DNA from 4 places in the Bradyrhizobium sp. Bra64 genome. Region 1 is predicted to be linked to each of the others. Evidence: predicted binding sites of a transcription regulator. Region 1 holds the regulator's gene; each other region holds the start of a gene.
What was found. Region 1 encodes PhoB, which activates phosphate uptake and scavenging genes when phosphate is short. Its sites were predicted from a motif close to TGTCATNNANCTGTCAT; they were not measured.

Region 1 (2,198 bases):
TGCACAGGCTCGGCCTGTCGGGCCGCGCCAAGAGCCCATCTTCCGCAGCGCCCCGGCCGCGCAAGGCGCGTCCCGCGCAGCACATGATGCGGGTGACCCGTCCGATCTCGCGCGGCAACACCGCGCTGGCGCAGGCCTTCGAGGTCGAGGTGGAGGCTGAGCCGGTCACCTACGACAACGTGGTGCCGATGAGCCAGCGGCTGTCGCTGCTGGAGCTGAACGAGGCGACCTGCCACTGGCCGGTCGGCGATCCCTCGAGCCCGGACTTCTTCTTCTGCGGCGGCAAGGCCCTCTCCGGCCTGCCCTATTGCGCCCAGCACTCGCGCGTGGCGTATCAGCCCGCGGCGGATCGCCGGCGCGCACCGGCGAAGCCGGGGCCGCGCTGAAGCCCGGCTCCAAACGACATCGTCCCGGCCTAACTAGCTAGCGCGCAATTGCGCAGTAGGGACCGGAACGATCGAAAAATGGAAATGCGCGCCGCCCGGCGCGCTTTTTACTTGCCTGTTCGCGGCTGAACTTACGCCTGCTCCGCCTTCGCGAAACGGTCGTCCAGCGCATAGCCGGCGCCGCGGACGGTGCGGATCGGGTCCTGCTCGCGGCCGAGATTGAGCAGCTTGCGCAGGCGGCCGATATGCACGTCGACCGTGCGCTCGTCGATGTAGATGTCGCGGCCCCAGACGCTGTCGAGCAGCTGCTCGCGCGAGAACACCCGGCCCGGATGCTCCAGGAAGAACTCCAGGAGGCGATATTCGGTCGGGCCGAGGTCGATCGGCCGGCCGGAGCGCGCCACGCGGCGCTTGTCGCGATCGAGCTCGATGTCGCCATAGGCGAGCACGGTGGCGAGCCGCTCCGGGCTTGCGCGCCGCAAGAGGCCCTTCACCCGCGCCAGCAGCTCCGGCACCGAAAACGGCTTGACGATGTAATCGTCGGCGCCGGTCGCAAGACCCCGCACCCGCTCGCTCTCCTCGCCGCGCGCGGTGAGCATGATGATCGGGAGCTGCTTGGTCTCGGGCCGGGTGCGCAGCCGTCGGCACAGCTCGATGCCGGACAGACCCGGCAGCATCCAGTCGAGCACGATGAGATCGGGGATGTGCTCCTTGAGCCGGGTGTCGGCGTCGTCGCCGCGCATCACCGTCTCGACGTCATAGCCGTCGCCTTCGAGGTTGTAGCGAAGAAGCTCGGTGAGAGCTTCCTCGTCCTCAACCACCATAATGCGTGCGCCCATGGTGTCGTCGCTCCTTGCGTGATCAGGTATTCGGAACCGTCGTGGCGAAGTTCGTCATGTCGCCCTTCGGCCGCTTGTCGGTGATCGCCTGGCCCTCGATCATGTAGAACACGGTCTCGGCGATATTGGTGGCGTGGTCGCCGATGCGCTCGATATTCTTGGCGCAGAACATCAAATGGATGCAGAACGAGATGTTGCGCGGATCCTCCATCATGTAGGTGAGAAGCTCGCGGAACAGCGAGGTGCAGATGGCATCGACTTCCTCGTCGCCCTTCCACACCGCCATCGCCGCCGGCAGATCGTGCGCGGCATAGGCGTCCAGCACCGACTTGACCTGCTGCTGCACGAGGTCGGTCATGTGCTCGAGGCCGCGGAACAGCTTGAGCGGATGAAAATCCGTTTCCAGCGCCGCGACGCGCTTGCCCATGTTCTTGGCGAGGTCGCCGATACGCTCCAGATCGGTCGCGACGCGCATGGCGCCGACGATCTCGCGCAGATCGACCGCCATCGGCTGGCGGCGCGCAATGGTGAGGACGGCGCGCTCCTCGATCTTCTTCTGGAGCGCGTCGAGCTCGACGTCGATGGCGACGACGCGCTGGCCGAGCGCGACGTCGCGGCGGATCAGCGCATCGACGGAATCGACGATCATGCGCTCTGCGATTCCGCCCATCTCGGCGACCAGGCGAGTGAGCTCCTGGAGGTCGGTGTCGAAGGCCTTTGCGGTATGTTCGGAACCCATGTCCTGTCTCCTCAGCCGAACCGGCCGGTGATGTAGTCCTGCGTGCGCCGATCGGTCGGCGACGTGAATATCTTGCTGGTCTCGTCGAACTCGATCAACTCGCCGAGATACATGAAGGCGGTCTTGTCGGAGACGCGCGCCGCCTGCTGCATGTTGTGGGTGACGATCGCGATCGTGTAGTTCTCGGACAGCTCCTGGATCAGCTCCTCGACCTTGGCGGTCGAGATCGGATCG
Region 2 (2,198 bases), on a different contig from region 1:
CCAGCGCGACTAAGCGCTGAGACGAGAGAACGGACACGAACCCCGGCCGAGAGGCCGGGGTTTTTGTTTGGGCCCGGATGCTTCCCCAAACGCCGTCATTGCGAGCGAAGCGAAGCAATCCAGAGAGCCTCCGCGGATGCATTTCTGGATTGCTTCGTCGCAAGGGCTCCTCGCAATGACGAAGTATGTGGAAGCATCGTTGCCTCTTCCAGCCGTCCCGGTAAGGCTCTAATCTCCTCCCATGTCCGCACCTGAGATCAGACCAGCCCTTGAGGCCGACCTTCCCGCCATCACCGCCATCTACCAGCAGGCTGTCCGCGAGGGCACCGCGACGTTCGAGCTGGCGCCGCCCGACCTGGCTGAAATGACGCGCCGCTACCGCGCGCTGGTCGACGGTGGCTATCCCTATTTCGTCGCCATCCTCGACGGGCGCGTCGCCGGCTATGCCTATGCCGGTGCCTACCGGCCAAGGCCGGCGTACCGCTTCACGGTCGAAAACTCGATCTACCTCGATCCGTCCTTCCACCGCCGCGGCATCGGGGCGCTCCTGCTGGAGCGGCTGATCGTCGAATGCGAGGCGCGCGGCTTCCGCCAGATGATCGCCGTGATCGGCGATTCCGCCAATGCCGGCTCGATCGGCGTGCACACCAAGGGCGGCTTCAAGATGATCGGCACCCATCCCAATGTCGGGCTTAAATTCGGCCGCTGGCTGGACACCGTGATGATGCAGCGCGACCTCGGTGAGGGCGCGAGCACGGTGCCGGGGAAGTAGAGCCTCGTCAGACCACCGCCAATTTCCGGTCGATCACCAGGAGCACGCGCTCCAGCTCGTGGCCGCGGCGCAGGATCAAGCCCGTCGCCGAAATCACACTGTACATGCCTTGCTTGCGCGCGAGCCGCGGATCCTTCTCAATTCGATAGATCGGCACTTCCGAGGCGCGGCGAAAGACCGAGAACACGGCGCGGTCTTTCAGGAAGTCGATGGCATAGTCGCGCCACTCGCCATCGGCGACCATCCGGCCGTAGAGATTGAGAATACGGTGCAGCTCGAGCCGGTTGAACGTCACGCGGCTCAGTTGAGCATTGGCAGCGGCGGGGCGCGCCGCCGCGCGCTGTTCGCTCGGATCGGCATCCTCCGACAGACTCATGGAGCGCCTCCTGTCGCATCAGCATGGTCGCGTCCGCGAAGACCGTCCCCGGAACCGCGGATCATGACAGTTGCATGATTGCGCCAACCGTTCTCCTCTGCAAGAGGCTCCTGGTTCCACCGGCCAAATCGGTTGCAAATCAGCACACACGCAACGGTGGCAATATATCGCGGCGAACCGTCACGGGATCGTTAGCAGGAATCATAGTGTCGCCGCTTTTCCGCCCAGCGACTGCCGCCCTGCACTGCGAAAAGACCTGTGTGCGTTGACCCGGTCCTTTCGGTTCCGGATTCCTCAGCCCCCAGCCCCCCGGGGTCGTCAGGATCGGGTCTGTTCGCGCCACAAGGAGGGCCAACGCGAGTTGGTCCTTTTTTGTTTATGTCCGGATGTTTCCGGCTCGACCAAGTTCTCCCCACCACTGCGCAAACTCTCGCCCCTCATCCTGAGAGCCGCGAAGCGGCGTCTCGAAGGATCGAGGCCCGAGATGCATCAGCGGGGCCTGCATGGTTCGAGACGGCGCTGGCGCGCCTCCTCACCATGAGGATTGAGAGCGGGGATTTGTCGGAGAGAAAGCGAAGCGCCGAGCGAGTTCAGTGCAGCGACGTGTAGGCCGCGCCAAGCATCGGGCCCGGTTTTTCTCGGCTGCCGTCCTGGACATAGACCACCGCGCCGTCGACGCCGTCGCGCGTGAGGTTCTCGATCGGCACCGTCCAGCTTTCCGGACGTCCGGTCCAGTCGCCCACCTTGAGCAGGTTGCGCACGACGTTGTGATAGATCACCTGCTGCCCGCGATTTTCGCCGCGGCTGATCGCGATCGGCACCGACTTCGCAATCGAGCAGATCCAGACCTCGCCATGCGAGACCGCAGGCTCCTTGCTGGCGGCCACCGAGACGTTGATCTGCTTGCCCGCCAGCGACATCGTCACCGGCACGCTCATCACGCCCACGCCCTTGTCGGTCTTGCCGATCGCATTCTCGATACCGGTGCGGTCGCTGCCGACGACGTGCGTGGAGCCGTTGACCACGACTTGCGGCGTGTAGACCTCGCGG
Region 3 (2,198 bases), on a different contig from region 1:
TTGCAATCTGTGCACGATTGCGGGACGACAGCGCGGCACCGGGCCAAGACCTGCTGATTCGCCGGCCGGCCCGGCTTGCTGGCGTTCCGTGGTCGCGCTAGGACAGATCATGGCGATGCCCCTCTCAAGCGAATGGTTCCGGCAATGACGACGCCTGTCGCTCTCACAATTGCCGGCTCCGATTCGAGCGGCGGCGCCGGCATCCAGGCTGACCTCAAGACCTTTGCCGCGCTCGGCGTCTATGGCGCGTCCGCCATCACGGCGTTGACGGCGCAGAACACGCGCGGCGTCACCGGCATTCACGCGGTGCCCGCCGAGTTCGTCACAGCGCAGATCGACGCGGTGTTCTCCGATCTCGACGTCGGCGCGGTCAAGATCGGCATGGTGGCCCAAGTCGCCAGCATCGATGCGATCGCAGCCGCGCTGTCGCGCTGGGCGCCCCGGCATATCGTGCTCGATCCCGTGATGGTGGCGACGTCGGGTGATCGCCTGCTCGCGTCCGAAGCCATCGACGCCCTGCGTACGAAGCTGATGCCGCTGGCCTCGGTGATCACGCCCAACCTGCCCGAGGCCGCGGCACTGCTCGACGAGGCGGTCGCGGCAAGCGAGACGGAGATCGAGAGCCAGGGGCGCCGGCTGCTGGCGCTGGGCTGCCGCGCGGTCCTGATCAAGGGCGGGCACGGCGAGGGCGCCGAGAGCATCGACTATTTCGTCGATGCCGAGAACACGATCGCGCTCGCCGCGCCGCGCATTGCCACCCGCAACACCCATGGCACCGGCTGCTCGCTGTCCTCGGCGGTCGCCGCGGGGCTGGCGAAAGGCGAGGACCTCGAACACGCCGTGCGTAGCGCCAAGGCCTGGATCAGCGCCGCGATCGCGGCCGCCGACCGCTTCGGCGTCGGCCACGGCCACGGGCCGATCCATCATTTCCACAAGTTTTACTGAGACCGGCTCCGAGCGGCGCGACGGCTGCTGCCGTTAACCAATAGGGCCACGGGGCCCGGGCTTTTTGCGGGCAGCCATTGCCGCTTCATGTCGCCGGATTGTCGCATGCGACTGATATTCGCGGGGAGGGCGAGGCAAGGCGTGATTCGTATCTGAGGGTGCCTCAAAAGTTCAATCGGTCATCCCTCTGTCACGGGATCTTGTTACAGGCATGTCGCATGGGAAGTTACGATGTGAGTGACGAGAGCCCTGAAAGGCGCTTTCGCACCTTGTTCATCTCCGACGTTCATCTCGGAGCCCGCGGTTCTCAAGCCGACCTTCTGCTCGACTTCCTGCGCTACCACGATGCCGATACGATCTATCTCGTCGGCGACATTGTCGACGGCTGGGCGCTGAAATCGAGCTGGCACTGGCCGCAATCGCATAACGACCTGGTGCAGAAGCTGCTGCGCAAGGCACGCAAGGGCGCCAAGGTCATCTACATCCCCGGCAATCACGACGAGTTCCTGCGCAATTACTACGGCACGCATTTCGGCGGCATCGACGTGGTCGAGAACACCGTCCACACCGGCGCCGACGGCAAGCGCTATCTCGTCATCCACGGCGACATCTTCGACCTCGTGGTGCAGAACGCGCGCTGGCTCGCCCATCTCGGCGACAAGGCCTACGACTTCGCGATCCAGATGAATCGCTTCGTCAACTTCTTCCGGCGCATGTTCAAGGTGCCGTACTGGTCGCTGTCGCAATGGGCCAAGCAGAAGGTCAAGAACGCGGTCAACTATATCGGCGCGTTCGAGCAGGCGCTCGCCGCCGAAGCGCGGCGCCACGACGCCGACGGCGTGATCTGCGGCCACATCCACTACGCCGTGATCCGCGACGAGGGCGGCATCCGCTACATGAATTGCGGCGACTGGGTGGAGAGCTGCACGGCGCTGGTCGAGCACGACGACGGTCATTTCGAGATCATCACCTGGGCTGATCAGGTGCAGAAGCCGTCACAAGTTCCGCAGGTCGCAGCAAGGGCAGCCTGAATGCGCATCCTGGTCGCGACCGACGCCTGGCACCCGCAAGTCAACGGGGTGGTTCGGACGCTGACCAAGCTTGCTGACGCCGCCAAGGGCTTCGGCGTCGAGTTCACGTTCCTGACGCCGCAATCGTTCCGCACCTTCGCGATGCCGAGCTACCGCGACGTCCGGCTCGCGATGCCGCGCCCGGCACGGATCGCGAAGCTGATCGAGGAAGCGCGCCCCGAC
Region 4 (2,198 bases), on a different contig from region 1:
TCGCGTGCGTCTTGAGCTCGAGGAAGCCGTAGACGACCTGCACGCCGGCGCGTTCGAGGTCGCGTGCCCAGCGGATGTTGGCCTCCTCGTCGAACCGCGCCTTCAGCTCGATCAGCGCGGTGACGGACTTGCCGGCCTCGGCGGCTTCGGCAAGTGCGCGCACGATCGGCGAGTTGTTGGAGGTGCGGTAGAGCGTCTGCTTGATGGCGACGACGTCGGGGTCGCGCGTCGCCTGCTGGAGGAACTGCACCACGACGTCGAAGGATTCGTAAGGATGGTGGACGACGAGGTCCTTCTGCCGGATCGCGGCAAAGATGTCGCCGCCATGCTCGCGAACGCGCTCGGGATGGCGCGGCACGTAAGGGGTGAATTCGAGATCGGGCCGGTCGAGGCGGGTGAGCTGCGAGAGCTCGTTCATGGCCAGCACACCGTCGACCAGGAACACCTCGTCGTCGGCTGCCGACAGCGCATGCTGTACGAAGTTGCGCAGCTCCTCCGGCATCTTGGCGTCGATCTCGAGCCGGATCACGGACCCGCGGCGGCGTCGCTTGAGTGCCGTCTCGAACAGGCGGACGAGATCCTCGGCCTCTTCCTCGATTTCGAGCTCGGAGTCTCGGATGATGCGGAAGGCGCCCTGGCCGTGCAGATTGTAGCCGGGGAACAGGCGGTTGATGAAGAGACCGGTCGCCTGCTCCAGCGAGATCAGGCGCACAACCTTGCCCTCGGTCGGCAGGCGGATGAAGCGGTCGATCTTGCCGGGCATGCGGATCAGCGCGTTCATCTGCTTGCCATCGGCGGCGCGCGTCAGTTGCAGCGCCATGGTGAAACCGAGGCTCGGGATGAACGGGAAGGGGTGGGCCGGATCGATCGCCAGCGGCGTCAGCAGTGGGAACACGTTGCTGAGGAAATAGTCCTCGATCCAGGTCCGCTCCGCCTTGGTGACCTCCTTGCCGTCGACCAGCGCGATGCCGACGCCGGCGAGCGTGCCGCGCAGGTCGGCCCAGATCGCCTGCTGGTCAGAGGCAAGCTGCGACACGGTCTGGTTGATGAGAATGAGCTGCTCGGACGGCGTCAGGCCATCGGGGCTGCGCTCGGCAATGCCCTCGCGCACCTGGGCCTTGATGCCGGCGACGCGGACCATGAAGAACTCATCGAGGTTATTCGCTGAAATCGACAGGAATCGCACCCGCTCCAGCACGGGATGGTTGGGATTGACCGATTCCTCCAGGACCCGGCGGTTGAAATGCAGCCAGGACAGCTCGCGATTGATGAACCGCTCGGGGCTTGATGCGATCACCGGCAGGCCCTCGGCTTCTGGGGCTTTTTCTTTAACTTCAGCAGCTTGCGCAGAGTCCATCAGAAGTCGGTCCATCCAGTTCGCCCCAATTTGCGACTACGCGCAAAACCGGCGGGAGCATGTGTTAGTGCGATGACGTTTCGATGACATTGATGTTCCGCTGCCGCGCCGCGTCAAGCCGCCTTGGTGTCGGAAGGACTTGGCGTCGGGGGTTTTCGCGTCGGAAGTCAGACATCCCGGAGCAGTTCGGCGGCCAAGGCCCGGGTGACCGGGCGACCGAGCCGCAAGGCCTCACTGTCGAGCAGTTCCACGGCCTGCCGGGCGGCGGCCGAAGACCGCTCCAGGCGGGTGGCGAGGTAGCTCACCACGCTCTCGTCCACCGCGAGCTGGCGGTCGGCGCAGAACTTGACGATCAGGCCGCGGAAGAGCTGGTCATCGGGCGGCAGCAGCGAGACGACCGGCACGGCGCGCAGGCGCGAGCGCAAGTCGCGGAGCTCGATCTGGAGCGACGCCGGCACCTCGCGTCCAGTGAAGAGGACGTAGGCGCCGTCCTCGCGGGCGAGGTTCATGAGGTGGAACACGGCCCGCTCGTCGAATTCCTTTTCCTTGAGATCCTGGACCACCAGCGCACCGGTGGCGAGCGCCCCCGGAACGGCTTCGGCGGTCAGCCCATTGGCCGCGGTCGAGCGGGCGCCGGCCTCCTCGGCCCATATCGCGGCTAGATGGCTCTTGCCGCTTCCTTCCGGACCGGCCAGCCACATGATCCGGTTCGGCCATTCCGGCCAGGCATCGATAAGGGCAAGACCGGCTTCGTTGGCGGGGCCTTCAAGGAAATTGTCCCGGCTCAGGCTCTCCGCATGCGGAAGCGAAAACGCCAATTGTCGGGGATGAACGCGGCCTG

Region 2: a site for PhoB is predicted at 1,212-1,228, ahead of NR187_RS29995 (DUF2794 domain-containing protein). Genes of this name have one in related genera too.
Region 3: a site for PhoB is predicted at 1,123-1,139, ahead of NR187_RS28745 (UDP-2,3-diacylglucosamine diphosphatase). Genes of this name have one in related genera too.
Region 4: a site for PhoB is predicted at 1,430-1,446, ahead of NR187_RS33255 (RNA degradosome polyphosphate kinase). Genes of this name have one in related genera too.

Annotation. Positions count from the first base shown of each region.
Region 1 is NZ_JALJRD010000017.1:107,666-109,863, reverse strand. It holds gene NR187_RS31255 (GcrA family cell cycle regulator) at 1-386, shown strand, start outside; gene phoB (phosphate regulon transcriptional regulator PhoB) at 518-1,225, opposite strand; gene phoU (phosphate signaling complex protein PhoU) at 1,248-1,964, opposite strand; gene pstB (phosphate ABC transporter ATP-binding protein PstB) at 1,976-2,198, opposite strand, start outside.
Region 2 is NZ_JALJRD010000015.1:63,560-65,757, forward strand. It holds gene NR187_RS29985 (Bax inhibitor-1/YccA family protein) at 1-13, shown strand, start outside; gene NR187_RS29990 (GNAT family N-acetyltransferase) at 242-772, shown strand; gene NR187_RS29995 (DUF2794 domain-containing protein) at 780-1,148, opposite strand; gene NR187_RS30000 (thioredoxin family protein) at 1,739-2,198, opposite strand, start outside.
Region 3 is NZ_JALJRD010000013.1:107,202-109,399, forward strand. It holds gene thiD (bifunctional hydroxymethylpyrimidine kinase/phosphomethylpyrimidine kinase) at 145-945, shown strand; gene NR187_RS28745 (UDP-2,3-diacylglucosamine diphosphatase) at 1,164-1,976, shown strand; gene NR187_RS28750 (glycosyltransferase family 1 protein) at 1,977-2,198, shown strand, end outside.
Region 4 is NZ_JALJRD010000022.1:29,562-31,759, forward strand. It holds gene NR187_RS33255 (RNA degradosome polyphosphate kinase) at 1-1,357, opposite strand, end outside; gene NR187_RS33260 (DnaA ATPase domain-containing protein) at 1,525-2,198, opposite strand, start outside.